DNA from 3 places in the Marinobacterium iners genome. Region 2 is predicted to be linked to each of the others. Evidence: predicted binding sites of a transcription regulator. Region 2 holds the regulator's gene; each other region holds the start of a gene.

Region 1 (10,244 bases), 1.4 Mb from region 2:
CAGAGTGGCTCTGCTGCGGTTCATTGCGGCCCGAATCAGCGCATCCATCAACGCGACTCCGACGCTTGATCAACCTTGACCTGCTGACCCGGCGAGACAAAGCCCCCGCCCAGCGTGATCAACCGAATTTCTTCCGGCAACCCACTCACCCAACTGCCTTCGGTTCCGGTACTGATCAACTGCACCGGGGCAAACTGTACCCGGTCGTCCGGCTCCAGATACAACACACCCAACTGACCGCCTTCACCCAGCGTCAGCAGGGCTGTGGAGATCCGGTGAGCATCCACGCTACCGATATCGATCCGAACCGTGGCGCTGGCGCCGGCGATTCTGAGACCTTCGGGGTTTTCCAGCCGAATCTCCACTGTAAAACTTCGGGTGGCGCTATCCGCCTCCCTTGAGATGTGACTGACAACACCGCTGAAAGTACGTTGATCCAGCAAAACCACTTCTGCTCGTTGCCCCAGCTCGAGCCCGGCCACCTGTTGCTGCGGCACCTGCGCTCGCACTCGCAGCACTGCCGTATCGAGCAACCGCCCCCACACTTGACCGGCAACCAGATAGTCCCCCAGGTCCACATCGAGACTGTCAAGTACGCCTGCGAAAGGTGCGACCGGACGTGTGTGTTCAAGTTCAAGTTCTGCACTGCGTACTGCCTGCTCAGCAGCGGCCAGCTCACTTTGTAATCGCAACAGGTCGGTTTGTGCATTCAGTCCCTGCCGACGCAAACTCTGTCCGGCTTCCAGCTGACTGCGGCTATAGGCTAGCTGGGCACGCGCCTGCGACAGTCGGCTGCGGCGGTCGTCTTCCGACAGTTGCAACAGAAGATCGCCCTTAACAACCTGAGCACCCCGCCCTACCGGCAGAACATCGACTGTAGCACTGATCTGTGCACGCAAATCCACACTTTGCCAGGGCTCTACCTGCCCCTGCAGCACAATTTGTCGACGATAGGGCTGAGCCGCACTCAGCCTGGCAGCGACCGTAATCGGCTGTGCTACGGGAGCAGCCGCTTCAGGTGCATTGTCACGACTGCTGAGCAGTTCTCCGCTGAACAGCCACACCAGCAACGCCAGCGTGAGCAGCAAGGCTAGATGACCAAAACCGGGGTTGAATTTCATGGCCTGACAAGACTCCGTTTCGGGCCTGAATCGGGGGATAAAAGCTGGCTTAAGACTACCATTGCCATGGTGCAGGGTCATCCGGTTTCAGCTTTAACCCTGCCGTTTCTACTGCTACTCTTTGAGCAAACTTCAGGAAGGAAACCACCTCCCATGACCGCAAAAACCGGATTTCGTACCCGCATCGCGCTCCCCTTTGTTATTACAGCCGCAGCACTGGTCTTTGTCGGGCTGTTCAGCGTCAACACCAGTCGCAATTTGGTCTCAGACACCGATGACCTGGCCAGCAACTACCTCCCGGCAATCAGCGAAATTCTTAACGGGGATCGTGACCTCTATCAGGCACTGGTAGCACAAATGGCGGCCGTCGATGCGGGCACCAACCTGCAGGAAGCCGACGCACAAGTCGCAAGCTTTGACGAAAATACTCAGCAGGCGCATGACCGTTTCAATCAGGCTGTTGCGCGCCTTCGCGGTACCGGTATCTCGAGTTCGTCCGAGGGATTTGAGCAGGCTTTCCGGCAGTGGGAAAGCTCGGCTCGTCAAGTGATGGAACTGGCGCGAAGCGGTAACCCTGAACGTGCACGTGCCTTGTCACATCAGGTCACACAGCCGCTGTTCAGCCAGCTGCGCGACTATTTCGACCGGGTAGGCTCCCATACCGAGCAGCTGGCTCAGGAGAAAGCCGCCGAGGCATCCTCGGAAGGCGTCAGCAGTTCGGTCACCACGTTGATCATTACCTTGCTGGCGCTTTTGCTCAGCCTGGCCCTGTTCTTTATTTTCATGCGTCTGATTCTGCGCTCCATCACCGCTCTGCGTGAGCAGCTTGACAACATTGCCAAGGGCGAAGGCGACCTCACCCAGCGTATTCCGGTTGAAAGCAACGACGACCTGGGTCGACTGGCCAGCAGCTTCAACCTGGTATTGAGTAATCTGCAGCAGATGATTGGCAGTATTCAGAGCCTGAGCCGTGACTTGGGACAGGAGTCAGGTCGCCTGGCCTCGGCAGCTCAGGATAACGATGCAGGTGTCAGCCGCCAGACTGATGCCATCTCCATGGTGGCAACGGCCATCAATGAGATGCAAAGCGCCATCGAAGAGGTGGCAGGCAACGCTTCACGAGCCGCGGACATAACCCGTGAAGCGGATCAGACCGGCCAGCGCAGCGCCGAGATCATTCACCAGTCTTCGGCGCAGGTGCGACGACTGGCCGAACAGACCGAGAAGGCGGTGACCTCAATCCGAACGCTCGCCGACAATTCCAACGAGATCAGCAGTGTGCTGGATGTGATCCGTGATGTGGCTGAGCAGACCAACCTGCTGGCGCTCAACGCGGCCATCGAAGCCGCCCGCGCAGGCGAACAGGGACGCGGTTTTGCAGTGGTGGCCGACGAAGTGCGTACCCTCGCCAGACGTACTCAGGAGTCCACTGAAAACATACAGAACATGATCAGTCGACTGCAGGGTGGCGTTTCTGAAGTCGTCACCGTAATGGAAACCGGCAGCAAAGAAGCCAGTGCCACCGAATCTCTCTCCAGCAGCGCCGAAGCCGAGTTACAGACCATCTTGCAGGCGATCTCTCATATTACCGACGTCAATACCAGCGTAGCCTCCGCTACCGAACAGCAGACTCAGGTCGTGGATGAGATCAACCGCAGCATCACCGAAATCAATGATTTGGCCACACAGGGGGCCGACCGCTCACGAGACATCGGCAGCATCAGCCGCTCACTGGATGGGTATGCCCAGCAATTGCAGCAGCAGACCGGTCGTTTCAAGGTGTAATGCCGCACCGCAACTGAGCAGGCCTGCACCAGTGTACAGCACAGCGGCGGTACCCATTACCGCCGCATCACCCCACTTAACATAACAACTCCTTTAAAAACATAAAGTTGATAAAACTGGCCCCTCTTTTGCTGTAACCATATCAACCTTCGGGCCCCGGCGGCCCTGACAAACTGACTGTATTCGGATAATGGCGTCCGTCACCTCTCTGCCCCACCGGCAGAGCCGGTGCGGGCGCTTTTTTTATGTCCCGTCGCCAGTTTTTCTCGACCGCCAGATAACACAGACCGGCATACAACTGACCTATCTCTGAGGTGACACCATGGCTTATCTGATCCCATCCGAATTCGTGACCAAAATGGTCGACGCAGGCGAATCCAAAATTCACATGTCCACCCGCGATACCCTGATCCGCGCCTATATGGCCGGCGCAATACTGGCGCTGGCCGCTGTATTTGCCGTGACCGTGGCGGTACAGACCGGTGTTTTCCTGATCGGGGCACTGCTGTTTCCGGTCGGCTTCATCATGCTCTACCTGATGGGGTTTGACCTGCTGACCGGCGTATTCATGCTGACCCCATTGGCCTGGCTCGACCGACGCCCTGGCGTAACCTGGCCGCAGATTCTGCGCAACTGGGGACTGGTTTTTGTGGGCAACTTTGCTGGTGCACTGACCGTCGCATTCATGATGTCCTACATCTTCACCATGGGTTACAACACCGATGGCGGCGCCATTGCCGAGAAGGTAGCCCATATTGGTGAGTCACGCACCCTGGGCTATGCCGCCTACGGTTTCGATGGCTGGATGACAATCTTCATCCGCGGCATGCTGTGCAACTGGATGGTATCAATGGGCGTTGTCGGCGCCATGATCTCCACCCATGTCAGCGGCAAGGTTCTGGCAATGTGGATGCCGATCATGCTGTTCTTCTTTATGGGCTTCGAGCATTCGGTAGTGAACATGTTCCTGTTCCCGTTTGGCCTGATCATGGGCGGCGACTTTTCGGTGATGGACTACATGATCTGGAATGAGATCCCCACAGCACTGGGCAACCTGGTCGGTGGTCTGGCCTTCACCGGACTCACCCTGTACACCACCCATGTGCGTACTGCGGCCAAACGCAAACTGGCGGCCAACACTTCTGCTGTCAAACCGGCATCCGCGTCGGCCTGATTACAGCCATCCATCCGCGCAGCGCTTTTCCGGGAGCGCTGCGCTGTTGTATTCAGGGGAGAGAAACCATGCCGCCAGGACTACAGCTCAGTCTGGGCCAGTATTCAGACGCAGGACGTAAGGACTGCAATCAGGACTTTTACGGTGCGCTTATCCCCACCGAACCTCAGCTCAGCCTCAAAGGCGCCGCTTTTGCCATCGCCGATGGCATCAGTTCCAGTGATGTCAGCCAGATCGCCAGTTCAGCGGCGGTCAGAGGCTTTCTTGATGACTACTTCTGTACCAGCGACACTTGGAGCGTTAAGACTGCCGCGGAAAAGGTGCTGTTCGCCACCAACTCATGGCTTTGCAGCCAGACCCGTCACAGCGAGCACCGTTTTGACAGGAACCGGGGGTATGTTTGCACCTTCAGCGGGTTGATTATCAAGGGCCACAGCGCACACCTTCTGCATGCCGGCGACAGCCGCATCTACCGGGTTCGCAACCGCTCGCTGGAACAGCTCACCAAGGATCATCGCTTGTGGATATCACGTGAAGAAAGCTATCTGAGCCGTGCACTGGGCATTGAAGACTGTCTTGAATTGGACTACGACTGCCTGACGCTGCAGTGCGGCGATCTGTTTCTGCTTGCCACCGACGGGGTCTACGAGCATCTGGATGCACAGTATCTGCTCGATCTTCTGGAACAACATGCCGAGGATCTGAACCAGGCTGCCCGATCAATTGTGGAGGCGGCGTTCGCACAGGGCAGCCCTGACAACTTGACCCTGCAGATTCTGCGTATTAACCGCCTGCCTTCTGCAGAGCATCAGGTGGTGCAGCAACAGGTTGAACAGCTTCCCCTGCCACCAACACTGGAGCCCGGCATGGCGTTTGATGGCTACCGGATCCTGCGTGTGCTGCACGCTACCAGTCGCAGCCATGTGTTTCTTGCCCAGGACCTGACCTCAGACGAACAGGTTGTCATCAAGACCCCCTCTATCGACCTGGGCGAAGACCCGGCCTACCTGGAGCGCTTCATGATGGAGGAGTGGATCGCCAGACGCATCGACAGCCCACATGTACTGAAGGCGATAACGCCCGGGCGACCTCGCCGGTTTCTCTATACCGTCACCGAATATATCGACGGCCAGACATTGGCTCAGTGGATCAATGACCACCCCTGCCCTGAGCTGGAAAACGTGCGCAACATCATCGATCAGCTCGCTCGTGGTTTACAGGCATTTCATCGCCGCGAAATGGTGCATCAGGACCTCAAGCCCGACAACATCATGATCGACACCAGCGGAATAGTCCGCATCATCGACTTCGGTGCTACCCGCGTGGCCGGCATCGTTGAGTCGTCCCATGCACTGGAGCAGCCCCATCTGCAGGGTACTGCACTCTATTCGGCCCCTGAATATTTTTTGGGCGAATACGGTGACTGGCGTGCCGACCTCTACTCACTGGGCGTGATCACGTATCAGATGCTGTCCGGTCGGTTTCCTTATGGTAACAGGGTCGCACGCACCCGTACCCGCGCCGCTCAGCAACGCCTGAGTTATGACTCGGTGCTGGAGCGGGAACGCGAGATTCCCACCTGGATCGATGACACCCTGGAACGGGCGCTAAAGCCTGACCCGACCAAGCGTTACGAGAGTCTTTCAGAGTTCGTCTACGATCTGCGCCATCCCAACCAGCGCTTTCTCAACCGTACACGCGCGCCACTGCTGGAGCGCAATCCGGTATTGTTCTGGCAAGGTGTTTCTCTGGTGCTGGTGCTGTTGGTGATCCATTTGCTGCTGCGCCCCAACTGAAAGGACGCCGGCTGCTTGACAGGGTATCGGTGCATCAACACTCGATACCCCATGAAGCCAACAACGGTGATGCCGTCGATGGCGGCCATTCACTCAATGCCGACTTCAACCCTGTCACCGTTGAATCTGGCCGGCCAGCGAGGCAGAACGACATCCGGTTGTTCCAGGCAAACGCCGTCATGCAACCGGAAATGCTGCTTGTAAAGCGGCGCAGCCACTGACCATTCACCCTCCAATTCACACAATATCCCCCAGGCCAACACCTCCGCCTGAGAGAAGGGGTCACGATGGCACAGCGCATAAAGTTGCTCTTTAGCAGGATCTGGCCAGTACAATGCGGCGGCCTGATCACCAATTTTGACCGCCACACCCGACCTGGGTACCAGGTCATCACGGCTACACAGATCCTGCCATTGCAAGCTGTTCATTATACCTCCTCCACGGCCAGTTCGCGGGCCGGAATCAACTGTTCTCGCTCAACGACTTGTACAATCCGTGCTCGGCCCGGTTCATCCGAATTGACGAAGCTGCGGAAGCGCTTGCGCCGGTTGGGGTCATCTACTGCCTCTTTCCACTCACAGCGATAACTGTCGACGACATGCTGCATGCGGGATTCCAGCTCTGCCGCCAACCCCAGACTGTCGTCGATCACAACCTGCCGCAGGTAATCCAGACCACCTTCAAGGTTTTCCATCCACACTGAAGTACGCTGCAGGCGGTCCGCGGTGTAGATGTAGAACATCAAAATACGGTCGATATAACGTACCAGGGTTTCATCATCCAGGTCGGTCGCAAACAGGTCGGCATGACGTGGCTTCATGCCGCCATTACCACAGACATAAAGATTCCAGCCGTTTTCAGTGGCAATCACGCCAATATCCTTGCTCTGGGCCTCGGCACATTCGCGGGTGCAGCCTGATACGGCCATCTTGATCTTGTGCGGCGCGCGCAGGCCCTTGTAGCGGTTCTCGATCTCGATCGCCATGCCAACGCTGTCCTGCACGCCAAAACGACACCAGGTACTGCCAACACAGGATTTCACCGTTCGCAGCGACTTGCCATAGGCGTGACCGGTCTCAAAACCGGCCGCAATCAGCTCTTCCCAAATCAGTGGCAGTTCATCCAGCGCCGCACCGAAGAGGTCAATCCGCTGGCCACCGGTGATCTTGGTATAGAGTTGGTATTTCTGCCCTATTTCACCCAGCACGATCAACATCTTCGGTGTAATCTCGCCGCCCGGAATGCGCGGCACCACCGAGTAGGTACCGTTTTTCTGCATATTGGCCATGAAGGTGTCGTTGGTGTCCTGCAAAGGCACCAGTTCGGGGCTGTGGATAGGTTCATTCCAGCAGCTGGCCAGCATGGAGCCGACGGCCGGTTTACAGATTTCACAACCGCCGCCATGTCCGTGACGCTGAATCAGCTCGTCAAAAGTCTTGATCCCATCTACACGGATCAGGTGGAACAGTTCCTGACGAGTATGGCTGAAATGCGCACAGAGCGAACGATCGACCTGTACGCCGCGCTTTTCCAGCTCCGCATCCAGCACGGTCTTGAGCATGGCGGCACAACCACCACAGCCGGTGGCGGCTCGGGTGCTGGCTTTGAGATCGGCCACCGACACGGCACCATCATTCATCGCCTCGCAGATATCACCCTTGCTGACGTTGTGACAGGAGCAGATGGTGGCCGTCAGTGGCAGCTCGGCACTGCCCGCACTCGGCAGTCCGCCCTCAGAGGCCGGCAGAATCAATGCTTCCGGCTGCTCCGGCAGCGGCATGTCATTCAGTGCCAGCTGCAGCAGTTGATCGTAGCCGCTGTTGTCTCCAATCAGGATGGCACCCAGCAGGCGCTTGCCATCCTCCGAGACCACCAACCGACGATAGACGCCGCTGCGCTCATCGCTGTAGCGGTAGTTCTGACACCCCGGTGTATGGCCGTGAGCATCACCGATCGAGCCCACATCCACACCCAGCAGTTTCAGTTTCGTCGACATGTCGGCACCCTGAAAATATGCCTGGCCATCACCAACAAGATGCGACAGGGCCGCTCGTGCCATGGCATAACCCGGTGCAACCAGACCGAAATGACGCCCGTTCCACACCGCACACTCGCCAATGGCATAGATGTCAGGATCGCTGCTGCGGCAGTACTGGTCCACCTCAATACCGCCACGCTCACCCAGCTGCAGGCCAGCCTCACGGCCCAGCATGTCCTGCGGCCGGATACCGGCGGAATACACGATCAGGTCGGTCTCCAGCTCGGTAGCGTCGGCAAAGCTCATCTTCATCCTTGCACTGTCACCCCGAATGATCTGCTGCGTCGCCTTGTCGGTATGTACCGCAACCCCCAGCGTCTCAATTTTGTGGCGCAGCAGGGCTCCCGCTTCGTCATCCAGCTGTACCGGCATCAGCCGGGGTGCAAACTCGACCACATGTACCTCCAGCCCCAGCCGCTTGAGGGCGTTGGCGGCTTCCAGGCCAAGCAGTCCACCGCCGATCACCACGCCGACATTGGCACCCTCGGCACTGGCGCGAATCGCATCCAGGTCATCCAGTGTTCGGTAGACCAGGCAGTGTGGCTGAGCCCCGCCGGGGATGGGTGGAACGAAGGGCCATGAGCCTGTCGCAAGCACCAGTTTGTCGTAGCTGTATTCCCCCCCCTGGGTGTGCAGTGTTTTGCATTGGGGATCAATGGACAGAACCGACTCACCCAGTTTGAGGCTCACGGCGGGGTGTTGATACAACCCCGGTGACCCCAGCCTCAACGCGTCGGCACTGCCCGAATCAAAATAGTCTGACAGGTGTACCCGATCATAGGCGGGATACCGTTCGGCCCCGAAAACCATCAGTTCACTCTGCTCAGCAGCTTCACTGGCCAACCACTGTTCCACAAAGTGATGTCCGACCATGCCGTTGCCAATCACGGCCACACGCCGGGGGCGGCGGGTACCGGTGCAGTCTGTCTGTTTCATACGGCACTCTCTTAATTTCAGATAAAAAAAAACGGTGTCACTCTGTCACTGCATATGCAGCAAGGAGTGGACACCGTTGTCCAAAAAACCACTTGATGAGCGTCTGACCTCAGGTCTGACCCACAACAGTTGCTGCAGGGTTTATGCCAACCGGTCAATAACAGGCGGGAACGGGACTTTTACCCGAACAACACCCGCAAGGGCGGTTCAAAAAGGTGCAAGCCGGGTCGAAATGACCCTTAACAGGGCACGGAAAAACATGATTACGATTGTCCCAGCCCGTCACAGGCGGCTATCAGACGAGCCGCCAGATCGGCCAGCCGGATGTTGGCCTGCATCGCCTGTTGCCGCATCTGACGATAGGCCTGCTCTTCACTGAGGCCGTGAAACTGCATCAGCAATCCCTTCGCCCGCTCTATCTGCTTGCGTTCATCCAGAGCCGAACGCGCTAGCTCCAGCTCTTTCTGAACCTGTTCCAGATGACGCGCCTGAGTCAGTAACAGGTCATATACCGTATCGTTCAACCCCCCGCCTTCATGTCCGGGACTGCGCAGCAGCTCAGCCATGGGTGTCAGGTTGACCGGAGCCGTACGCTGCGCAGCGGCTTCAATCAGGGTGTTAAGCTGTTGCCGGTGATGCCTCAGCTCCGCTTCAGCCGCTGCGGTCTTGTCACGGCTCTTTTGCAGCAGGCGCTGCTCCAGATGGGCTTCAAGCTGTTGCATGCGATCAATGCGGCAGGTGGCCAGCTCATACCAAAGCTCACTCAATGGCATCGGTACTTCGTCTTTAGGCTGCAGCCGGCTGAACATGCCCCGCAGGCGTAACAGCTCGGCTTGCTCCGGCATCGCCTGCAGCTCGTGCCAGAGTGCCAGCGGCTCTGCCTCTGCATAACAGGTGAAGGTATCAAAACTGCGTTGCTGGGCATCCTGCAGGTTTATCAACCGCTCCAGCTGCTCGGCCTCGAACCGACCTGCCGCGAAGCCGATTGCTCCCCAGGCACGCTCCTGCCCCGCGTACTCCTTGCCCTGTATGAAGTTGAATGTCGCGACCAGAGCCCGCGTCAATTCCGGATCGCCACAGCTGTCCGCCAGTTCAAAAATGACCGCCAGCAAACGGGCAATCAGCTCACTGAGCCAACAGGTGAGCGTTGCAGCCTCCAGTTGTTGCTGCTGCACCTGAGCACGCAGCAGATCCAGCTCTTCCAGCTGCAGCAGTACCGCCGCGATGCAGTTGCACAGGCGCATTCCCGCCGGTGCACTGCCTGTGCCGGGCACCAGGTCTGCAACCCCCTGGCGAAAGGCCTGCTCGGCCACACGGCTACGCGCGACCTGCTCCGGGTGTTGACGGGCAAAGCACTCGCCGCCGGAGGCCAGAAAAACATTTGAAATACCGCG
Region 2 (10,244 bases):
CTTGAAACAAGCCAGGTGGAATCATTGTTGCAGCTCAACTGGAAAGGTGCACCCTGGGACGTAAAACTGGATCGCCTGAATGGCGAGCTGCAGTTCTCGACCCGAGAGGGGCGTCTGATAGAAACGGCTGAAAGCACCAATCTGCTGCGGGTTTTCGGGATACTGAACTTCAACTCACTGGCGCGTCGACTTCGACTCGATTTCAGCGATCTGTTGAAGAAAGGGGTCAGCTTTGATCGCCTGGATGGACATTACCGGCTACAGCAGGGGGTTGCTGCCACCGTTGAGCCTCTGGTCATGGCGGGTCCGTCTGCCAATATGAGTGTTCAGGGGCAGGTGAATCTGGCCGAAGGTACTCTGGACAAGGAGGTCGAGGTGGCCTTGCCAATCAGCAGTAATGTGCCGTTGGCAGCAGTATTGCTTGGAGCGCCCCAAGTAGCCGGTGCTGTATTCGTGATCGACAAATTGATTGGCGATCGGCTGGAGCGCTTCTCGACACTGCGCTATCGACTCAGTGGTAGCTGGGAAAATCCGGAGCTCGAGCTATTGACTGGCTCCGGTGACTGAGTCTGTCAGACTTCGTTTAGCTCGCGAATATACTTGAACAGTTTGCGTGCATTCACGGGAGGCTTCTCCAGCTGGCGTTCGCGCTTGGCATTGCGTACCAGCTGGCGCAAGTGTTGAATATCCGCTCCCGGGTGGGCGGCGATAAAACTTTGCAGTGTTTCGTTGTCTTCGCTGATCAAGCGTTCACGCCAGCGCTCCAGCTCATGAAACAGCTGGTTGTGGGCTGCCGTAGCGGAGTCGAAGCGGTCAACCACTTCGCGGATTGCGTCCGCATCCGCTGTACGCATCAGTTTGCCAATGAATTGCAGGTGGCGTCGCTTGGCGCCATTGGCCTTTATGCGACTGTATTCATCCAGTGCGGCACGCAGGCGGTCATCAATCGGCAGTTTCTCTCGCTGGTCCGGGCGCAGTTCAGTCATCCGCTGACCCAAATTCTGCAGCTCATCTGCATCACGCTTGAGCTGGGACTTGCTTGGCGGCAGCTGTTCTTCGTCATCATGCTGCAGGTGGTCAAAATCGCTCATAACAGTTTCCATCAGGCAAAAAACAGGGTCGCCAGTCCCAGAAAGGCGAAAAAGCCCACCACGTCAGTGATGGTTGTCAGCAGGACGCCTCCGGCCAGTGCAGGGTCTATACCCATTGATTTCAATATCGTTGGCAGCAGGGTGCCGGCCATGGCGCCGGCAATCAAGTTGATTACCAATGCCATGGCGATCACGATACCAACCGTCATGTCCTGAAACCAGAGTACAGCCACTACGGCAACGACCAATGCCCAAAGCATCCCGTTCAACAGCCCTACCACCAGCTCTCGGTTGAACAGCCAGCCGATATTGGAGCGCTCGATATGCCCCAGGGCCTGACCGCGGATCACCAGTGTCAGTGTCTGGCTGCCGGCGATGCCCCCCATAGAGGCAACAATCGGCATCAGTACGGCCAGCGCGACCACCTTATCAATCGTGGCCTCAAAAAGACCGATGACCGCGGATGCCGCAAAGGCGGTTATCAGGTTGATACCAAGCCAGACTGCACGCCGGCGGGTAGTTTTCATGATCGGCGCAAAGGTATCCTCGTCGTCATCAAGGCCGGCCATACTCATCAGTGAGTGATCAGCATCTTCGCGGATGACATCGACCACGTCATCAATGGTTATACGGCCCAGCAGGCGGCCCTCTTCATTGACTACCGGGGCCGAGATCAGGTCCAGTTGTTCGAACAGGCGGGCGACGCTTTCATCCGGCATGTCGGCCGGAATCGGCTCTACATCGGTTTGCATGATTTCACGCACCAGCACGCCGGGATCTGCCGTGAGCAAGCGGGTCAGTGGCAGTACACCAATGTAGGAGTCCTTGCGGCTCACAACGAACAGGGTGTCAGTCATTTCCGGGATGTCTTTGTGGCGGCGCAAATAGCGCAGTACCGTTTCCACATTGATGTCGGGTCTGATAGTCACTGTATCCGTGTTCATCAGACCGCCGGCGGTATCCTCCGGGTACGCCAGTACTTCCTCGACCCGCTCACGATTCTGCTGGTCCATGATCTGCAGCAGCTCCTTCATGACCCGTTCGGGCAGCTGCTGCAGGATGTCAGCCATGTCGTCCGTTTCCAGCGACTCGGTAATGGCGAGTACTTCTGAAGCCTCCATGCGGCTCAGGATTTCGGTCTGGGCATCGTCCCCCAGGTACTGCAATACCTCACCTTCCAGCTCCTGGTTGAGCAGGTTCCACAGAATCTGGCGCTCGCGAGGAGGTGTCTTTTCCAGCAGGTGCGCCACTTCAACCGGCTTTAGCCCCTTGTTGAGCATGAACCTCAATTGCTGCAGTTCACCGACCTCAAGCGCGGCGCTCAATGCTTCCAGGTTGGATTTGGTTTCCTGCTGACTCATGGCGGATCTCGATCGGAGGTGGGCGCTTGTCCGGGGAAAGGGGGAGCGCGATCTTATTCGGGCTCGTCAAAGCGATTGTTGATCAATGCGGTGATGGCATCAAGCGCCTCAGGAGCATCATCCCCTTCAGCGGCAAGCGCGATTTCGGTACCTTTGCTGGCGGCCAGCATCATCACGGACATGATGCTCTTGCCATCCACTTCGCGGCCATCCTTGTTGATGCGGATGTTGGCATTGAACTGATTGGCCAGCGTGACCAGCTTGGCAGCGGCGCGGGCGTGCAGGCCCAGCTTGTTGATAATGGTCAGTCGCGTTTCAATCATGGTGTGGTCCTGCGGCAGGCTGACTCAGTTCTCGGTGTAGCACCTGCACATTATCCATATGCCTGCGGAAATAACCAGCCAGTTGCTCGGCAATATAGACCGAGCGGTGTTGGCCCCCGGTACAGCCAATACCGATTGTGATGTAGCTGCGATTATTGGCCTGGAACTGAGGCAGCCACTTGCTTACGAAGGCCTGTATGTCGTTCACCATCTCGCTGACTTCGGGCGACTGGCGCAGAAACTCGATCACCTCGGTGTCGAGGCCGGTATGACGGCGCAATTCAGGGACCCAGTAGGGATTGGGCAAGGCCCGTACATCGAAGGTGAAATCGGCATCGAGCGGTACACCATGCTTGAAGCCAAATGACTCAAATTGCAGTGACAGAACCTGTTCACTGCGCCCGGCAACACGCAGTTTGACTTCGTCACGCAGCTCATAAAGTGATAGCCGCGTAGTATCGATGCGCAGATCAGCGAGATTGGCGATGGGCTCGAGCAGGCTGCGTTCGGTTCGGATTGCTTGCTGCAGGCTCTGTTGTTTATCGGTGAGCGGGTGACGCCGCCGGGTTGCGTTATAGCGTCGCAGCAGAGTAGCTTCACCAGCATCAAGAAACAGGGTTTCGGTGCTCAGCTTGGACTGTTCACGCAGAGTGCGCATCACACTGGGGAACTGTTTCAGGTTGCTCAGAAGGTTGCGAGCATCAATGCTGACGGCAATTTCTCGATTAGGGTTTTCCTCAGCCAGCATCAGTCGGATCAGCTCGGGCAGAAGCAGGGCCGGCAGGTTGTCGATGCAGTAGAAACCGACATCTTCCAGTGCCTGCAGGGCGGTGCTTTTGCCTGAGCCGGAGCGGCCGCTGATGACGACCAGTCGCATGTCAGGCGCCTCTGCAGAGAGTTTGGACGCGATCCAGCAGGCTTGAGGAATCTTCGCAGCTGCGCAGTGATTCACGGGTGCTGGAGTCGTTGAACAGCTCTGCCAACCCTGCCAGTGTCTGCAGGTGCTCTTCAGCGCCGTCTTCGGGAACCAGCAGGAAGCAGATCAGGTCGACTGGACGGTTGTCGATGGCATCGAAGTCAATCGGGCTGGACAGCGTCATCAGTAATCCGATGGCTGTTGTAACACCTGGAATTCTGCAATGAGGAATGGCAACGCCTTCACCGATACCGGTGCTGCCAAGGCGTTCTCGGTTGATCAGGCCGCTGAAGATATCTTCAGCGGCCATGCCGTCCAGCTGCTCGGCGATAGTCTGGCTGGCGAGCTCAAGCGCTCGCTTTTTGCTGACCACATCGACGTGGCAGAGTGTACGGGATGAGGTCAGCAGTTCTGATAGTTGCATGTCGTGACGTGCTGCTACCGGTTATTTGTGGGATTTGAGTTTTTCTTTGTGCTTGATGATCTGGCGGTCAAGCTTGTCCACCATGCCATCAATTGCAGCATACATGTCGTCATGCTCATGCGCTGCGAATACTTCACCTCCGGCCAGGTGGATATCGGCTTCGGCCTTCTGGCGCAGCTTCTCGACACTGAGGGTGACCTGTACATTGGTGATGTTATCGAAGTGGCGTTCCAGTCGGTCGAACTTGGTACGTACATATTCGTTCAGGGCGTCAGTCAGTTCGACGTGATGGCCAGTGATGTTGATCTGCATAGGTTTTCTCCTCGTCATAAAGCACGTTCTTCCGGCGTGCCTGTAGTCTCATTAAACCAGACGCTTGCGCTCATTAGAAGGCGGAATGTTCATCGCTTCACGATATTTTGCCACTGTGCGTCTGGCTACGTTAAATCCTTGCTCTTTCAGCAGGTCGGCTATCTTGTTATCACTGAGTGGTTTTGCGGTATTCTCCGCGCTGATCAGCTTCTTGATCAAGGCACGAATGGCGGTAGAGGAGGCAGCGCCTCCGTCTGACGTGCTCACATGGCTGGAGAAAAAATACTTCAGCTCGAAGATGCCTCGGGGCGTATGCATGTATTTCTGGGTAGTGACACGGGAAATGGTTGATTCGTGCATCTCTACGGCTTCAGCGATGTCATGCAGAACCATCGGCTTCATACCCTCTTCACCTTCCTCGAAAAAATCGATCTGGCGGGCCACGATCTCGGTGGCGACCTTGAGCAGGGTTTCGTTGCGACTCAGCAGGCTCTTCAGAAACCAGCGCGCTTCCTGTAGATGGTTTTTCAGATAGGTGTTGTCAGCGCTGTTGTCGGCCCGTCTTATAAGATCAGCATAGTCGGTATTGATACGCAGCTTGGGGGATGCCTCTGAGTTCAGGCTTACATTCCACTGCCCCTGCACCTTGCGCACCACAACATCGGGTATAACGTACTCTGACTGTTCACTGCTGATGCTGGTGCCCGGTTTTGGATTAAGCGACTGGATCAGACTGATGATCTGTTGCAGGGCCTCTTCCTTCAGGCGCATGCGGCGCATCAAGGTACGATAGTCATGATTGCCGAGCAGACCCAGGTGATCGCGTACCAGGCGTAATGCCTCTTTCAGCATCGGAGTATTTTCAGGCAGCTGGCGCAGCTGTATCTGCAGACATTCGCTCAGGTCTCGTGCACAGACACCGGGCGGGTCAAACTGTTGCAGGCGGTGCAGTACCGTTTCAATCTCTTCAGGCTCGGCATCTGCAAACAGCTGGGGTTCGCTCCGGGTGAAGTGTTCCAGAACTTCATCTACGTCCGTGCGTAGATAGCCATCCGGATCGACAGCATCGATAAGGGCCATGGCGACCATACGGTCAGGGTCACTCATGGGGGTCAGGTTGAGCTGCCACAGTAGGTGATCCTGAAGGCTGTCTTCGGCCGAATCGTTATCACCGGGTTCCCAGTCATCATCACGGGCAGGACCGGGTGTACTCTGGTGCTGGAAGGTATCATCCCAGTTGCTGTCGGTGGACAGTTCACGAGGGATTTCATCATTCCAGCGCTCTTCCAGTGCGTTTTCGTCCCAGCTGTCCTCGTCAGCGGTGTCGTTAGAGAGGCTGTCGGCAGAGGCGTCGTGACGATCATCACGGGCTTCAGTCTGGGTCTCTTCGGCGCTGTCCAGTTCCTCCTCGACTTCCAGCAGTGGGTTGCTCTCCAGGGCTTCCTGGATCTCCTGCTGCAGGTCCAGCGTTGACAGTTGCAGCAGACGTATTGCTTGTTGCAACTGGGGTGTCATCGTCAGATGCTGGCCGATCTTGAGTTGTAACGATTGCTTCATATCAGAGCTGCCAGGTGGACGGAGTGGATGTACATGATTGACGACTCAGGATCAAAGGGAAAACTGCTCGCCCAGATAGGCACGGCGAACCTGTTCGTTAGCCAGGATCTCGGCCGGTGTGCCCTGTGCGAGTATCCCCCCTTCACTTACGATATATGCTCGTTCGCAGATGTCGAGTGTCTCGCGCACGTTATGATCGGTGATCAGAATGCCAATGCCGCGAGACTGTAGGTGGCGAATGGTTTGTTTGATATCGCTGACCGAGATTGGATCAACGCCGGCAAAGGGTTCGTCCAGCAGGATAAAGTCAGGCTCGGTTGCCAAGGCCCGTGCGATTTCAACACGTCGACGCTCTCCGCCAGACAGGGCCATACCCAGACTATTGCGCAGGTGAGTAATGTGGAACTCTTCCAGCAGCTGCTCCAGCAATGCCTTACGATCAGAGGTGTTCAGCTCCTTGCGAGTTTCCAGAATGGCCATCAGGTTGTCATGTACGCTCAGCTTCCGAAACACCGAAGCTTCCTGAGGCAGATAGCCGATACCGCGGCGAGCGCGCTCATGCATGGGCAGGCGGGTAACGTCGTCCTGGTGCAGTCGGATTTGTCCCCGGTCGGCGTGGATAAGTCCCACAATCATATAAAAGCAGGTGGTCTTGCCGGCACCGTTGGGTCCCAGCAGACCAACGATCTGGCCCGTTTCCATCTGCAGAGATACATCCTGTACCACCTGGCGCCCCTTGTAGCTTTTGGCAAGGTGCAAGGCTTCCAGTGTCGCCATCAGTTGGTCCCCGTCGGCTTGGGCTGAATCACCATTTTGACCCGTTCGCCGCCCTCGCGGTCGCTGCCGAAAGCGTTCACCACCGCACGCGCCATATTGTAAACGATCCGCTCTCCGGTGAAGGTATCCTTGGACTGATCGACGCGTGCATTTTCGGTGATGGTAACCTCTTGTTGCTTGACCCGGTACTCCATCCTTTCACCGTAGGCCTTGGTCAGGGGCTGATCGGCAGATGGCTGCTGCTGAAATCTGGCCGGCTTGCCGGTGGAGATAATGCGGTCAATGCTGCCGTCAGCTGCACGGTGCAGTTCAACGCGCTCACCACGAATTTCCATGCTGCCCTGAATTATTTCCACATCGCCTGTGTATACGGTGATACCGGTACGCTCGTTCATGCTGGCGCGGTCAGCCGAGACGTTGATTGGCTGATTGCGATCCTCGGGCAGTGCCTGCACGCTGGCGGACAGGCTCAGCAGCAGGGTGGTCAGCAACACAGGGCGGTTAATTCGCATGGTATGTACCTTTTACCTCGGACAGCAGTTCAACCCGCTGTTCGTCAAAAAAGACCTCCATGCCTTGGCTTTCCATATGGTCCAGGCCGCGTATTACCCTGACTGGCAGGTCTGTGTGGGCATAGTCGCGTGGAGGGTAGAGTGTCAGTCGCTCGGTCAGCATCTCGCTGGCACTGCCTGAAGGCGGATTATCATGAAGCTGTACATCCCCTGCAAGTACTATGCGTTCCTGTGAGTCGGGCATACGGCCTTCCTGTGCTAAAATACGGAACTCACCACTCTGCTCGCGGGGTATTAGGGTGGTTGGGTTGTCCAGCAGCATCTCACCTGGCTCAGGGTAGTGGCGCATCAGAGGAGAGCTCAGTGCCTGTGCCATTTCGCCGCTTTGGTTCCAGCGCGTGATCTGGGCCTTGCGGACGAAAAAGTCGATCCGAGCGGCACCCTTGTCCAGTAAAGGCTCGTCGTTCAGCCGGGTAGAGGCAAACCCCCACCAGAGCAGGGGCACCAGCAGCAGGATCAAGGCGATGGAGAGTCTCAGTCGACTTTGCAGCATTCAGCGGTACTCGTCGTAGATGGCGCTGAGTTTGCCCTGTGCGGCCAGAATCAACTCGCAAAACTCCCTTGCGGCCCCCTTGCCTCCAGCGGCACTGCTGCACCAATCCGCCTCTTTGCGCACCAGTGGATGACCGTTGGGTACACAGGCGCCAAAGGCGCAGGCGCGAATGGCGGCAAGGTCGGGCAGGTCGTCTCCGATATAGGCGGTATCGGCGGCGTTGTGTCGACTGGTTTGCCACAGTTCATCCAGTGCGACCAGTTTGTCTTCTCGCCCCTGGCGAAGATAGGTGATGCCCAACGCTTCAGCTCGCTGCTCCACCTGGGGCGAACGGCGCCCCGTGATGATGGCCGTCTCGATGCCACAGCGATGCAGCAGCTTGATACCGAGGCCGTCGAGGGTGTGAAAGCTTTTGACTTCGCGGCCATCAGCCAGAAAGTTGAGGCGGCCATCTGTCAGTATGCCGTCGACATCGAACACTGCCAGACGGATATTACTCAGTGCCTCACGCAATGAGGTGGGAAAATTGTCCAGATGCATCAGATGACTCCCGCTTTCAGCATGTCATGCATGTTGAGGGCGCCGACCGGCCGATCATGCTCGTCAACTACCAACAATGCGTTGATTTTGCGCTGCTGCATCAGGCTGAGGGCTTCGGCGGCCAGAATGCCGGGAGATACACGTGTGCATTCGGTTGTCATCACGTCAGCAATGGGTGTGCTGGCGAGGTTGATCTCCTGATCCAGTGTGCGGCGCAAGTCACCGTCAGTAAAGACACCCAGCAATTTACCCTGTGGATCGGTCACGGCCGTCATGCCCAAGCGTTTACGTGTGACTTCCAGCAGTGCTTCACGCACCGAGGTGCTGGCCTGGACCTGAGGAATGTCCTCACCGGTGTGCATGATGTCGTCGACTTTCAGCAATAACCGTCGGCCAAGACTGCCACCTGGGTGTGAGAAGGCAAAGTCTTCGCTGCTGAAGCCGCGGGCTTCGAGCAGCGCAATGGCCAATGCATCACCCAATACCAGCTGTGCCGTTGTACTGGAAGTTGGAGCAAGCCCCAGTGGACAGGCTTCACGATCTACGGGGATGTGCAGATTGACATCCGCGCTGTGCGCGAGGGTGGAATCGGCATTCGCCGTAATGCTGATCATGGGGGCTCCCATTCGTTTGATCAGCGGCAGAATGGTAATGAGTTCAGCGGTTTCGCCTGAGTTGGACAGGGCCAGCACGACATCGTTGCCGGTAAACATGCCGAGATCACCGTGACTGGCTTCGCCAGGGTGAACGAAAAACGACGGAGTGCCGGTACTGGCGAGGGTGGCGGCTATCTTGTTACCGATGTGCCCAGACTTGCCCATACCTGTCACAATGACACGACCCTTGCAATTGAACATCAGATTACAGGCCTGGCTGAAATGCTCGTCAAGGTGGTTCAGCAACTCCTGTACCGCCTCCAGTTCCAGGCGGATGGTCTGCTGGCCGGATCGGAGGTAGTCGCTTTGAGTCATGGTCGGTATCACCTGATCAGTTGTGTCTGCCAAAAACGGCATTCTACCCCAGAGTGGCCGGGGCGCCTAACGCATGTCTGACAAGCCTGAGGAAGACGTTCAAGTTTAACCGTCGCAGTGGTATATTGCCCACCTTTGTGTATGGATTGCGGGCTCGTCACAGAGGCCTGAATCTGAACGGAAGCTGGAGCCATGCTGACGCTATGAAGCCTGAAAGCGATGCCATTATTGATATCCGCGGATTGAGTTTCTCCCGTGGCGATCGGCCAATTTTTGATGGCGTGGATATCAAAATACCACGCGGCAAAGTGACGGCTATCATGGGGCCGTCCGGTACCGGCAAAACAACTTTGCTCAAGCTGATCGGTGGCCAGCTGCGCCCTGATCGTGGCGATATTCTGCTGGATGATCTTAATATTCCGACTCTGGGCCGGCGTGAACTGTTCGAGGTGCGTGAACGCATGGGGATGCTGTTCCAGAGCGGAGCGCTTTTTACCGACATGGATGTATTTGAAAACGTGGCTTTTCCGCTGCGAGTGCATACCGATCTTCCCGAAGAAATGATCCGAGATATCGTGCTTATGAAACTGCAGGCGGTAGGGCTGCGGGGAGCGCGTGAACTGATGCCAAGTGAGTTGTCAGGTGGCATGGCGCGTCGTGTTGCCCTGGCGCGCGCCATCTCACTGGACCCGGATATCGTAATGTATGACGAACCCTTTACCGGGCAGGATCCTATTGCGATGGGTGTGTTGGTAAACCTGATTCGCAGGCTTAATCAGGCGCTGGGGCATACCAGTATTATCGTGTCGCACGATATCAAGGAGACCCTCGGGATCGCGGACTATATATACATACTTTCGGATGCCAAGGTTATTGCCAGCGGCACCCCGAAGGAGCTGGCCGATGT
Region 3 (10,244 bases), 1.8 Mb from region 2:
GACACAAGTTGAGCTGATCGACACCGCCGCTTCTGATGTCTTGGCCGAGCGTGTAGTGGAGCGGGGCAAGGGTAAGCTGGCGTTGGTGGTAGAGGTCATCTGCAATGGTCAGGTCTGCATGCGTCTGGAAGGACTCTATGTCGCGATAAAGCGCTGAGGCCTGTTCCTGTTTTAGACGGAGGCCTACTTGCCCTGCCGGGTCGCCGTGATAGTGCGACTGAGCAGAATGACCGGCACAATTCCAACCAGCACAATCAGCATCGCAGACAGTGCACTGGTTTCCAGCATTTCATCTGACGCATACTGGTACACATAGGTTGCCAGCGTATCGTAATTGAACGGTCGCAGAATCAGAGTGGCCGGCAATTCCTTCATGGAGTCGACAAAAACTACCAGAACGGCCGTTAACAATCCGCCTCGGATCAGTGGCAGGTGGACGCGCCGGAGGGTTTGCAGTGGGTTAAGGCCGAGGGAGCGCGATGCCATGTCCATGCTGGGTGTAACTTTGGCCAGTGATGACTCCACGCTGCCGGTTGATACCGCCAGAAAGCGCACGGAATAGGCAAATACGATGGCGAAGGGTGTACCGCTCAGTAGCAGGCCCGTACCAAAGCCGAAGTGACGTTGCATGAACGCGTCGACGCTGTTGTCGAAAGCCGCCAGAGGAATAATGACACCGATCGCAAGAACTGCACCTGGCAAGGCATAGCCCAGGCTGCTGAAGCGAGCGGCCACTGTAAGCGAGCGTTGCTGCGGATAAAGTCGCTTACTGTAGGCCAGTACAACTGCGATCACGACTGTCAGTGCAGCAGCCAGAGCGGAAAGGGTAAAGCTGTGCACTGCATTGGCAATAAAGCCGGGCTCGGCGAACTGGTCCAGCCGCCGCAGTGCATAGCTTCCGAGCACGATAAAAGGAATTGCAAAACCGAGCACGACCGGCAGGGCGCAAGCCAGTGTCGCCATCAGTTGTCGTGCGGGGCTGAGGCGGAAGCGTTCAATTGAACGGAACCGGTCGGAGCCGCTGAACTGACGCTGACGGGCGCGTGCAATGCGCTCAAGTGAAATCAGCAGTACTACAAACAGCATCATCAGGCTGGCAATCTGGGCGGCGGCTCCGAGGTTGCCCATGTTCAGCCAGGCATCATAGATACCGGCAGACAGACTTTTGACCGCGAAATAGTCAACCGTGCCAAAGTCGTTCAGGGTTTCCATGGATACCAGTGCAAGGCCCACAGCGATGGAGGGCCGAGCAATGGGCAGCGAGATGCGCACAAAGCTCTGCAGCGGAGTGCAGCCAAAGATGCGGCTGGCATCCCGAATGCTCATCGACTGTTCAAGGAAGCTGGCGCGAGCCAGCAGATACACATAGGGGTAGAGGACCAGCGTCAGCATGGCGATGGCGCCGCCAAGGCTTCGAATATCGGGAAACCAGTAGTCGCGCGCAGTTTGCCAACCGAACAGCTCACGCAATGTGCTTTGTACCGGGCCTGCATATTCCAGCAGATCGGTGTAGAGGTATGCTATTACATACGCGGGCATGGCGAACGGAAGCAACAGGGCCCACTCAAACAGGCGCCGACCAGGGAAATGACACATGGTCACAAGCCAGGCGGTACTGACACCGATTACGACTGACAGGCTGCCGACACCGGCCAGCAACAGCAGGGTAGAGCGGATGTAAACCGGCAGTATGGTATCGACCAGATGGGGCCAGATGTTTTCGGTGGGAAAAAGCGCCAGCCACAGAACGGCCAGAACCGGCAGCATCACCAGCAGAGCGCTGCCCCAGGCAACAGAATACCAGCCGGGCATGTAGCGGCGCGGCTTGCGGGTATCAACCAGCGGGGCAGTTGCGGTAGCGGTTTCAGACATAGGACGGTGAACGCACAGAAACGGTAGCCGGGAAGACTACCGCTTCAGGTCGCAGCTGTCGATTGTCAGGCGCGAATCAGTTGTCAAAGCCGACCTTGTCAACCAGTCGTGATGCTGTTGCGCGGTGTTTGACTACATCACCCAGGTTGATGTCATCAGCCTTGAATTCACCCATGTGCTCCTTGAGCAGGGCAGACCACTCGATGCCGGGACGCACCGGGAACTCGTAGTTTACTTCCGCGTACATTTTCTGGGCCTGCTCGCTGGTCAGGAACTCGATCAGCTTGATGGCAGCTTCAGGGTTGGGCGCATGCTTGGCCAGCGCAGCACCGGAGATGCTCATGTGCGCACCGCGACCATCCTGGTTCGGGAACAGCAGATTGACCGACCTGGCCCACTCGATCTGCTCCGGCTCTTCCTGGTTGGTCAGCATCTTGCCATAGTAGTAGGTATTGCCCAGCGCAACATCGCACTGTCCTTCCATAACCGCCTTGACCTGGCCGCGGTCATTACCCTGTGGGCGGCGTGCCAGATTATCCTTCACGGCGCTGAGCCACTGCTCGGCCTGCTCTTCGCCCTTATGTTCAATGATTGATCCGATCAGGGACAGGTTGTAGGAGTGTTTGCCACTGCGGGTGCAGACACGGCCTTTCCATTTCGGATCGGCCAGGTCTTCATAGGTCTGGATCTCACCCGGCTCCACACGATCCTTTGATGTGTAGATGATGCGAGAGCGTGCCGTCAGACCAACCCAAAGATCATCCTTCGAGCGGTACTGAGCAGGTACGTTTTCTTCTACGGTGCTGCTATTGATCGGCGCAACCAGTTGACGCTCGACCGCATCGTGCAGTGGGCCGACATCCGAGGTCAGAATGACATCGGCCGGAGAGTTGGCACCCTCGTGCTCCAGTCGTTCCAGCAGGCCGCTTTTGGAGAAGATGACATTGGCCTTGATGCCGGTTTCGGCGGTGAACGCCTCCAGCAGAGGCTTGATCAGGAACTCTTGCCGATAGGAGTAGATGTTGACCTCATCGGCTGCCTGCGCAACGGCGCCAAAGGTAGAAAAGGCCAGACCAGCAAGAAGGGCGTGTTTCGCGTTCATGTACATCTCCATCGGTTGTGGCGCGAGCCATGTAGTCCGAATATCAAAAACTTAATGCGAATTATTATCACTGTTTGCGTTCAAGTCAATGCTAGTGCATCTGATTCTTGTTCCGCTAGAGATTAAAATAGTATATAGATGTAAGGGGAGAGCATATATTGAGGCAGATCATACCGGCAGCGGAAACAGACGCGACAGTAGAACGGGGACAGCGGTTTCAACCCGTAAAATGCGTGGCCCCAGATGAATGGCTTGCAGGCCAGCCTGCTCCAGCTTTTCCACCTCATAAGCGATAAATCCGCCTTCAGGACCAATAGCCAGAGTGGTTGGTGTATCCATCGGAGCCGGGCAAGGTGCCGCGTTGTAGGGGTGTGCCACCAGGGCGCGTGTATTGCGGGCCAGCGCGGGCAGCTCGTCCTCTACAAAGGGTTTGAATCGTTTGCGGATTTCGACCCGCGGCAGACGCGTATCACCGGCCTGCTCAAGTCCCAGCAGCAGATGTTCGCGCATACGCTCTGCCTGCAGTAAGGGGGTGGACCAGTAGCTTTTGTCGACGCGGTAGGAGTTGATCAGCCACAGCTCCTTGGCCCCAAGGGTGGCGATCGTCTCGATACAGCGTTTGAGCATTTTCGGCCTTGGCAACGCTAGTACCAGTCGCAGGGGCAATGCGGGAGGGGGGGGCTGATCAAGTCTCACTTCAAGCTCGGCGCAGTGCTCACTCAGGTGAGTCAGTATTCCCTGGCCGATCAAGCCATTGAGCACCCCCACACGGAAGCTATCACCGACCTGTCCACGGTGCACTTCCAGCAGATGATGCAAGCGGCGGCCATCAAGGCGGACTCGGTGCGGGCTGATAAAGTCAGAGGTATACAGCAGAATCAGGTTCACGGTGGTTTCATCACGCAGGCTTGAAACCGGCGATCATAGCATCCCTGCATGATCGGGGTCAGTGCTCAGTCGCTGTCGAGCTTTTTCAATCGATAGGCCAGCTGCGGCCGAGTCATGCCCAGCAGACGAGCCGCCTTCGAAACATTGCCCTCGACCCGTTCCATCGCGGTACGGATCAGTTGCTCTTCCATCGCTTCAAGGCTGAACTCTTCGCTCAACAGCTGATCGCACAGCAAATCCTGTGGCAGCATGCCGTTGTCGGACTGCAGTGGCTGGCGCTCGGCCCCCAGTGTGCCATTGCGCTTGATACTGTTAAGCGGATGAGTCGCCTCCGATAACGAGGGGAAAAACGCATCCAGATCGATGGTGTGGTTGTTATCGGTCAGAATTACACCGCGTTCGATCATGTTTTCCAGCTCGCGGATATTGCCGGGCCACTTGTAGTTCATCAGGGCCTGCATTGCCAGATCGGATACACCCAGCGTGCGCTTGTTGTACAGGGTGTGATACTTCTCGAGAAAATGCTCAATCAACAGCGGAATATCCTCTATGCGGTCTCGCAATGGTGGAATATGCACCGGATACACATTGAGTCGATAGAACAGGTCAGGGCGGAATTTGCCGTTGCGAACCGCCTCTTCAAGATCTTCGTTGGCAGCAGCCACCACACGCACATCGATGCGGCGGGTACGGGTATCGCCCACCCGCTCCATTTCGCTTTCCTGCAGCACGCGTAACAGACTGGCCTGGGCGCGCGGTGATAGCTCGATCACTTCATCCAGGAAGATTGTGCCGCCGTGAGCGCGCTCGAATTTGCCTTCGCGGGACTGAACCGCACCGGTAAAGGCTCCCTTCTCAACCCCGAACAGCTCGGCTTCAATCAGGTCCGGAGGAATACAGGCACAGTTGACCGCCACGAACGCCTTGTCGGCGCGGTCTGAGCTGAGGTGCAGGCCGCGGGCGACGATCTCCTTGCCGACGCCGGTTTCGCCCTGCAGCAATACCGTGACGCGACTGGAAGAGGCGCGGCGAATCAGTTGGCACACATTCTTGAATGCACCGGAGCGCCCCACCGAGTTGAACAGCAGGTCTTCACTCTGGTCAGAGCTGCGGAAGTTGTCGCGCAGATCACTTAGCTGGCTCTGCAGTGAAAACAGCTCTTCGGCGATGGGGTCAGGCAACAGGTAGCGCTCCAGCTCGGTTTGGTCATCCCACTGCTCGACCGGCTTACCGACAATATGGCAGTGATCATGTCCCATGCCGGCGCATTGGGTTTCTTTGAAAATCACCTGTTGGCCCATGAAATAGGTCGTATAGCCGCTGGCATAGCCGATCAGTGTCCAGCAGATAGGCTCCTCTGCAGGGCCAAAATCGTGCAGGTGCACATCGGCCTCATATGAGTCAAACCAGTCGAATTCTCCATGGAAAATGCCGTTATCCATGTCGATATTGAGCGCAACGGGTTTAACGTTAACCATCCCTTTGATGCAATGCAGCTGGGGGCCAACGAAGAAGGCATCCTCTTTTGACATGTCCGGCCTGACCTTGGCTACCAGTTCGGCATCTTTCCAGCCGGAGTGGTAGCCGAAACGCATCAAGAAGCCCTTGGCACGGTTGATGCCCAAAGTGTCAATCAGCTCTTTGCGCAGCAGACCCATTACACTGGAATGGATCATCAGCATGCGCTGTTCATTCAGCCAGATCTTGCCTTTGTCGCTTTCAAAGCGGATCTGTGACAGTAGGTCTCCGCTGCCGGGAAACTCTAGTTCTTGTGTAGTTGCCATAGTTGTTTTTATACCGGCTTGGTGTGAGCGATGTTCTGTGAGCGGGCCTGCAGCCCTTTTTCATTGTTGAAAGATTTCATGCGGATTTGAAAGAGAAAGTGCAAAACATACGACTAAAGTATCATTCGGTGTTCTTATCAAAATCAACGCGTATTTGATCATCTCATCAAAAAAATTCCTGAAATTTTATGAAATGAGCATTTTTTCAAGTGTGACTATTCATCTATGCAACGCACTGTTGCGATATTGTTTCCAACGAATTGGATGTTTTTATCTTATTTAAATCAATAGCTTGGTAGTTTATTGGGTGTCGTGTTTCAGCCGTTTTTTCCAATCTGGCACAGCTGTTGCTCTCTTCATTAGCGAATGCATACGCCGATGAGCTGAGGACAACAATGACAAAACTCACACTGCACTCACGAAATGATGATCTGCCAAAGCGCTCGGATTTTGATCGTCTGACCAAATTCATTCGGGTGCGAAGCCAGCCCGGAGCTCGTTTCGTCGAGTTCGATTTTGCCATTGGTGACCCCTCCCTGTTTGTCGAGCTGGTGATGCCAAAAGGCGCGTTCGACGAATTTTGTGCCGCCAACGATGTTGTCCACATGACCGCAGATCAGATCCGTGAAGTCGATTCCGAAATGGAAAAATGGCGTTATGGAGAAGATACGCTCATGTCACACAACCACGATCGTGATTCCGAATAACAACAACTGCAGCTGGGAAGAGTTCCATGACCATTGAAATCAAAACAGCCACGCTGGAACCGGTTCGCAATACCTATGCCAACGTAGAGCGCCGCTTCGGCGACAAGCCGGCTACCCGCTATCAGGAAGCAACCTACGACCTTCAGTCTGAAACCAATTTTCATTACCGCCCACTGTGGCAGCCGGACCTTGAGCTGAATGATACTCGCCGTACCGCCATCCAGATGGCTGACTGGTACGCCCTCAAGGATCCGCGACAGTTCTACTACGGCACTTACGTGCAGCAGCGCGCCAAAATGCAGGAAAACGCCGAGAGCAACTACGCGTTCTTTGAAAAGCGCGATCTTGCCCGCCATCTGAGCGAAGAGCGCCAGGCCGAGGTAATCCGCTACCTGGTGCCGCTGCGTCACTTGGAGCACACCGCCAACCTGAACAACATGTATGGAGCGGCTTACGGCTACGGTACCGCGATCACTCAGGCATTGCTGTTTGATGGCATGGATCGGCTTGGCATCGCACAGTATCTCTCGCGTATCGGTTTGATACTGGACGGCAACAGCGGCGATGCACTGGCCGAGGCAAAACAGCAATGGATGGAAGCTGACATCTGGCAGGGGCTGCGTGCGTTGTGTGAAGAGATGCTGGTAACCGAAGACTGGTTTGAAGTGAGTGTTGCACAGAACCTTGTTGTGGACACCCTGGTGTATGACCTTGTCTACGCCCAGTTTGATCAGTACCTGGCAGACAACGGTGCTCAGGATGTCGCCATGCTCACCGAGTTCATGCAGCTCTGGTACAAGGACACGACACGCTGGGTAGATGCCGTAATCAAAACGACAGCGACTGAGTCCGAAGAAAACAAGGCGCTGCTGGCGCAGTGGATCGAGAAGTGGCGTGGCAAGGCTGCAGAAGCCCTGGCACCGCTTGCATCCGCCATGCTGAATGACGAAGCGCTGGCACAGTCGCTGGCAGAACTGGATAAGCGGGTCGCGAAGGCCGGCATCAAATAACAACAAGGAAATGCCCCATGTCCAAAGTATATATCGCGCTGCAGGATAACGATGAATCTCGCTACATCGTCGAGGCTATCGAGGAAGACAATCCTGAAGCGACCGTGATTCACATGCCGGCCATGATTCGCATTGAAGCCGAAAACTATCTCGCGGTGAAACGTGAAACCGTGGAAGAAAAAATGGGACGTGACTGGGACGTGCAGGAGCTGCACCTGAACCTGATCACGATCGGTGGCAACGTCGACGAAGACGACGATCAGATCACCCTGACCTGGAACTCATAACAAGAAGGTAACCCCGATGGCAGCCAAGAAACTCAACATCAAAGACAAATATCGCCTGCTGACCCGTGATCTGGATTGGGACTTTTCCTATCAGGATCGTAAAGATGCATTCCCGTTCGAAGAGTTCGAAGGGATCAAGATTACCGACTGGTCCAAATGGGAAGACCCGTTCCGCCTGACCATGGATTCCTACTGGAAGTATCAGGCTGAAAAAGAGAAAAAACTGTACGCCATTTTTGATGCGTTTTCTCAGAACAACGGCCAGCTCAACATCTCCGATCCGCGTTATGTCAACGCACTGAAAATCTTCCTGACCGGTGTTTCGCCGCTTGAGTATCAGGCGTTCCAGGGCTTTGCTCACACCGGTCGCCAGTTCGGCGGTGTTGGCGCTCGCGTCGCCTGCCAGATGCAGTCCATCGATGAACTGCGTCACGTCCAGACTCAGGTTCACGCCATGAGTCACTACAACAAGTTCTTTGACGGTCTGCAGGACTGGTCGCACATGCACGACCGCGTGTGGTACCTGTCTGTACCCAAATCGTTCTTCAACGATGCGCGTGCAGCGGGTCCGTTCGAGTTCATGGTGGCAATCGGTTTCAGCTTCGAATACGTGCTGACCAACCTGCTGTTCGTACCCTTCATGTCCGGCGCCGCCTACAACGGCGACATGGCTACCGTGACCTTCGGCTTCTCCGCCCAGTCGGATGAAGCGCGCCACATGACCCTCGGCCTTGAGGTGATCAAGTTCCTGCTGGAGCAGCATGAAGACAACGTGCCGATCGTGCAGAAGTGGATCGACAAGTGGTTCTGGCGCGGTACCCGTCTGCTGACACTGGTGGGCATGATGATGGACTACATGCTGCCCAACAAGGTGATGAGCTGGAAAGAAGCCTGGGAAGTGTACTTTGAAGAGGCCGGTGGTGCTTTGTTCAAGGACTTGGCTCGCTACGGCATCACCATGCCGAAATATGCTGATGTTATCGAGAAGGAAAAAGAGCATATCTCGCACCAGGCCTGGTGGACCTTCTATACCCACGGCCATGCGGCCGGCTTCCACACCTGGATCCCGACCGATGAAGAGCTGGACTGGCTGAGCGAGAAGTACCCCGATACGTTCGACAAATACTACCGTCCGCGCTGGGAGCTGGCGAAAGAGATGGAAGCCCGCGGTGAGCGTTTCTACACCAAGGCGCTGCCTCAGCTGTGTACCACCTGCCAGATCCCGATGCTGTTTACCGAGATGGATGATCCAACTCAGACCAGCTACCGCGACTCTGTTTACAACGGTGATCGTTACCACTTCTGCTCGGATGGCTGTAAGGACATCTTCGATGATGAACCGGAGAAGTTTGTGCAGTCCTGGCTGCCGGTGCATCAGATCTTCCAGGGCAACTGTGGTGGTCCGGGTGTTGAAGACGTCCTGCGCGACTACTACCAGATGAATGTTGGTGTCGACAACATGGACATCAAGGGCTCTCCGGACGAAGAGCGCTGGAAGAAGTGGAAGGGCGTTGCCTGATGTCACTGAGAGGCGTGCTGCACACGCAGCCGCTTCTCAAGTCGGTATATCTACACGAGTTTGAGGATAACAATAATGCCAGTACATGCCATCACACCCGACTATAAGGGTGATGTTAAAGACCGTGTTGAAAATTTCCACGGCAATCAGATCGTCTATGTAGGCTGGGACCATCACCTGATGTTCTGTGCCGCCTTTGCCTACCCGCTTCCGCCAGAAACGCCGTTCCGTGCGCTGCGTGATGAGGTAATGCCTGAGGGTTTTTCACTGCACCCGGAGTGGTCCAAAATCGACTGGTCCAAAGCAACCTGGCTTCTGGACGGCCAGCCGTTTGAGCCGCAACTGGACGTGTCCCTCAAGGATCAGGGCATTGGCCACAAGTCCCTGTTGCGCTTCCAAACCCCTGATCTCAAGGGTTACAAGGGCGCGGGCGTTTGAGGAGAGCGTTATGAGTTATGAAGTCAGGGTCGAACCGACCGGTGATGTGATCGAAGTCGACGAGGGGCAGACCATTCTGGATGCCGCCCTGCGTCAGGGGGTCTGGCTGCCGTTTGCCTGTGGTCATGGAACCTGTGCCACCTGCAAGGTGCAGGTACTTGAAGGTGATGCCGATCTGGGCAACGCCTCACCCTTCGCGCTGATGGATATGGAGCGTGAAGAGGGCAAGATTCTGGTTTGCTGTGCCACACCAGAGAGTGATCTGGTGATCGAAGCCGACATCGACGTCGACCCCGATTTTCTGGGCTACCCGGTACAGGACTACGTCGGCACCGTCACCGACATCGTCGATCTGTCGCCCACCATCAAAGGCATCACCTTTGAACTGGACAGTGCGATGGAATTTCAGGCGGGGCAGTACATCAACCTGAAAATTCCGGGCGTTGAGGGTACGCGAGCCTTTTCGATTGCCAACAAGCCCAGTGATGACCGCCATGTCGAACTGCATATTCGTCGGGTTCAGGGTGGCGCCGGCACCACCTGGCTGCATGAGCAACTGCAGGTGGGTGATACGCTGGATATTTCCGGTCCCTACGGTCAGTTCTTTGTCCGCAAGTCAGATGATCAGGACGTGATC

The links. Region 2 encodes sigma-54, which starts transcription at its own class of promoters, with help from an activator protein. Its sites were predicted from a motif close to TGGCACNNNNNTTGCTNT; they were not measured.
Region 1: the regulator sigma-54 is predicted to act here: its motif matches at 8,982-8,999, upstream of nirB (nitrite reductase large subunit NirB).
Region 3: the regulator sigma-54 is predicted to act here: its motif matches at 5,983-6,000, upstream of CFI10_RS14055 (phenol hydroxylase subunit).

What each region holds. Positions count from the first base shown of each region.
Region 1 covers NZ_CP022297.1:3,357,807-3,368,050, forward strand. The annotation lists gene CFI10_RS16145 (efflux RND transporter permease subunit) at 1-48, opposite strand, end outside; gene CFI10_RS16150 (efflux RND transporter periplasmic adaptor subunit) at 48-1,121, opposite strand; gene CFI10_RS16155 (methyl-accepting chemotaxis protein) at 1,275-2,906, shown strand; gene CFI10_RS16160 (formate/nitrite transporter family protein) at 3,229-4,080, shown strand; gene CFI10_RS16165 (bifunctional protein-serine/threonine kinase/phosphatase) at 4,149-5,876, shown strand; gene nirD (nitrite reductase small subunit NirD) at 5,966-6,304, opposite strand; gene nirB (nitrite reductase large subunit NirB) at 6,304-8,850, opposite strand; gene CFI10_RS16180 (nitrate regulatory protein) at 9,114-10,244, opposite strand, start outside.
Region 2 covers NZ_CP022297.1:682,566-692,809, forward strand. The annotation lists gene CFI10_RS03310 (YhdP family phospholipid transporter) at 1-567, shown strand, start outside; gene yjgA (ribosome biogenesis factor YjgA) at 573-1,091, opposite strand; gene mgtE (magnesium transporter) at 1,103-2,452, opposite strand; gene CFI10_RS03325 (HPr family phosphocarrier protein) at 2,506-2,775, opposite strand; gene rapZ (RNase adapter RapZ) at 2,768-3,652, opposite strand; gene CFI10_RS03335 (PTS sugar transporter subunit IIA) at 3,654-4,115, opposite strand; gene hpf (ribosome hibernation promoting factor) at 4,137-4,427, opposite strand; gene CFI10_RS03345 (RNA polymerase factor sigma-54) at 4,479-5,984, opposite strand; gene lptB (LPS export ABC transporter ATP-binding protein) at 6,036-6,761, opposite strand; gene lptA (lipopolysaccharide transport periplasmic protein LptA) at 6,761-7,273, opposite strand; gene lptC (LPS export ABC transporter periplasmic protein LptC) at 7,263-7,826, opposite strand; gene CFI10_RS03365 (KdsC family phosphatase) at 7,827-8,366, opposite strand; gene CFI10_RS03370 (KpsF/GutQ family sugar-phosphate isomerase) at 8,366-9,337, opposite strand; gene CFI10_RS03375 (ATP-binding cassette domain-containing protein) at 9,541-10,244, shown strand, end outside.
Region 3 covers NZ_CP022297.1:2,927,897-2,938,140, reverse strand. The annotation lists gene CFI10_RS14080 (YiiD C-terminal domain-containing protein) at 1-157, shown strand, start outside; gene CFI10_RS14075 (ABC transporter permease) at 184-1,872, opposite strand; gene CFI10_RS14070 (Fe(3+) ABC transporter substrate-binding protein) at 1,949-2,974, opposite strand; gene CFI10_RS14065 (16S rRNA (uracil(1498)-N(3))-methyltransferase) at 3,143-3,862, opposite strand; gene CFI10_RS14060 (sigma-54-dependent Fis family transcriptional regulator) at 3,928-5,646, opposite strand; gene CFI10_RS14055 (phenol hydroxylase subunit) at 6,042-6,353, shown strand; gene CFI10_RS14050 (aromatic/alkene monooxygenase hydroxylase subunit beta) at 6,380-7,363, shown strand; gene CFI10_RS14045 (MmoB/DmpM family protein) at 7,381-7,650, shown strand; gene CFI10_RS14040 (aromatic/alkene/methane monooxygenase hydroxylase/oxygenase subunit alpha) at 7,667-9,169, shown strand; gene CFI10_RS14035 (phenol hydroxylase subunit P4) at 9,245-9,607, shown strand; gene CFI10_RS14030 (NADH:ubiquinone reductase (Na(+)-transporting) subunit F) at 9,618-10,244, shown strand, end outside.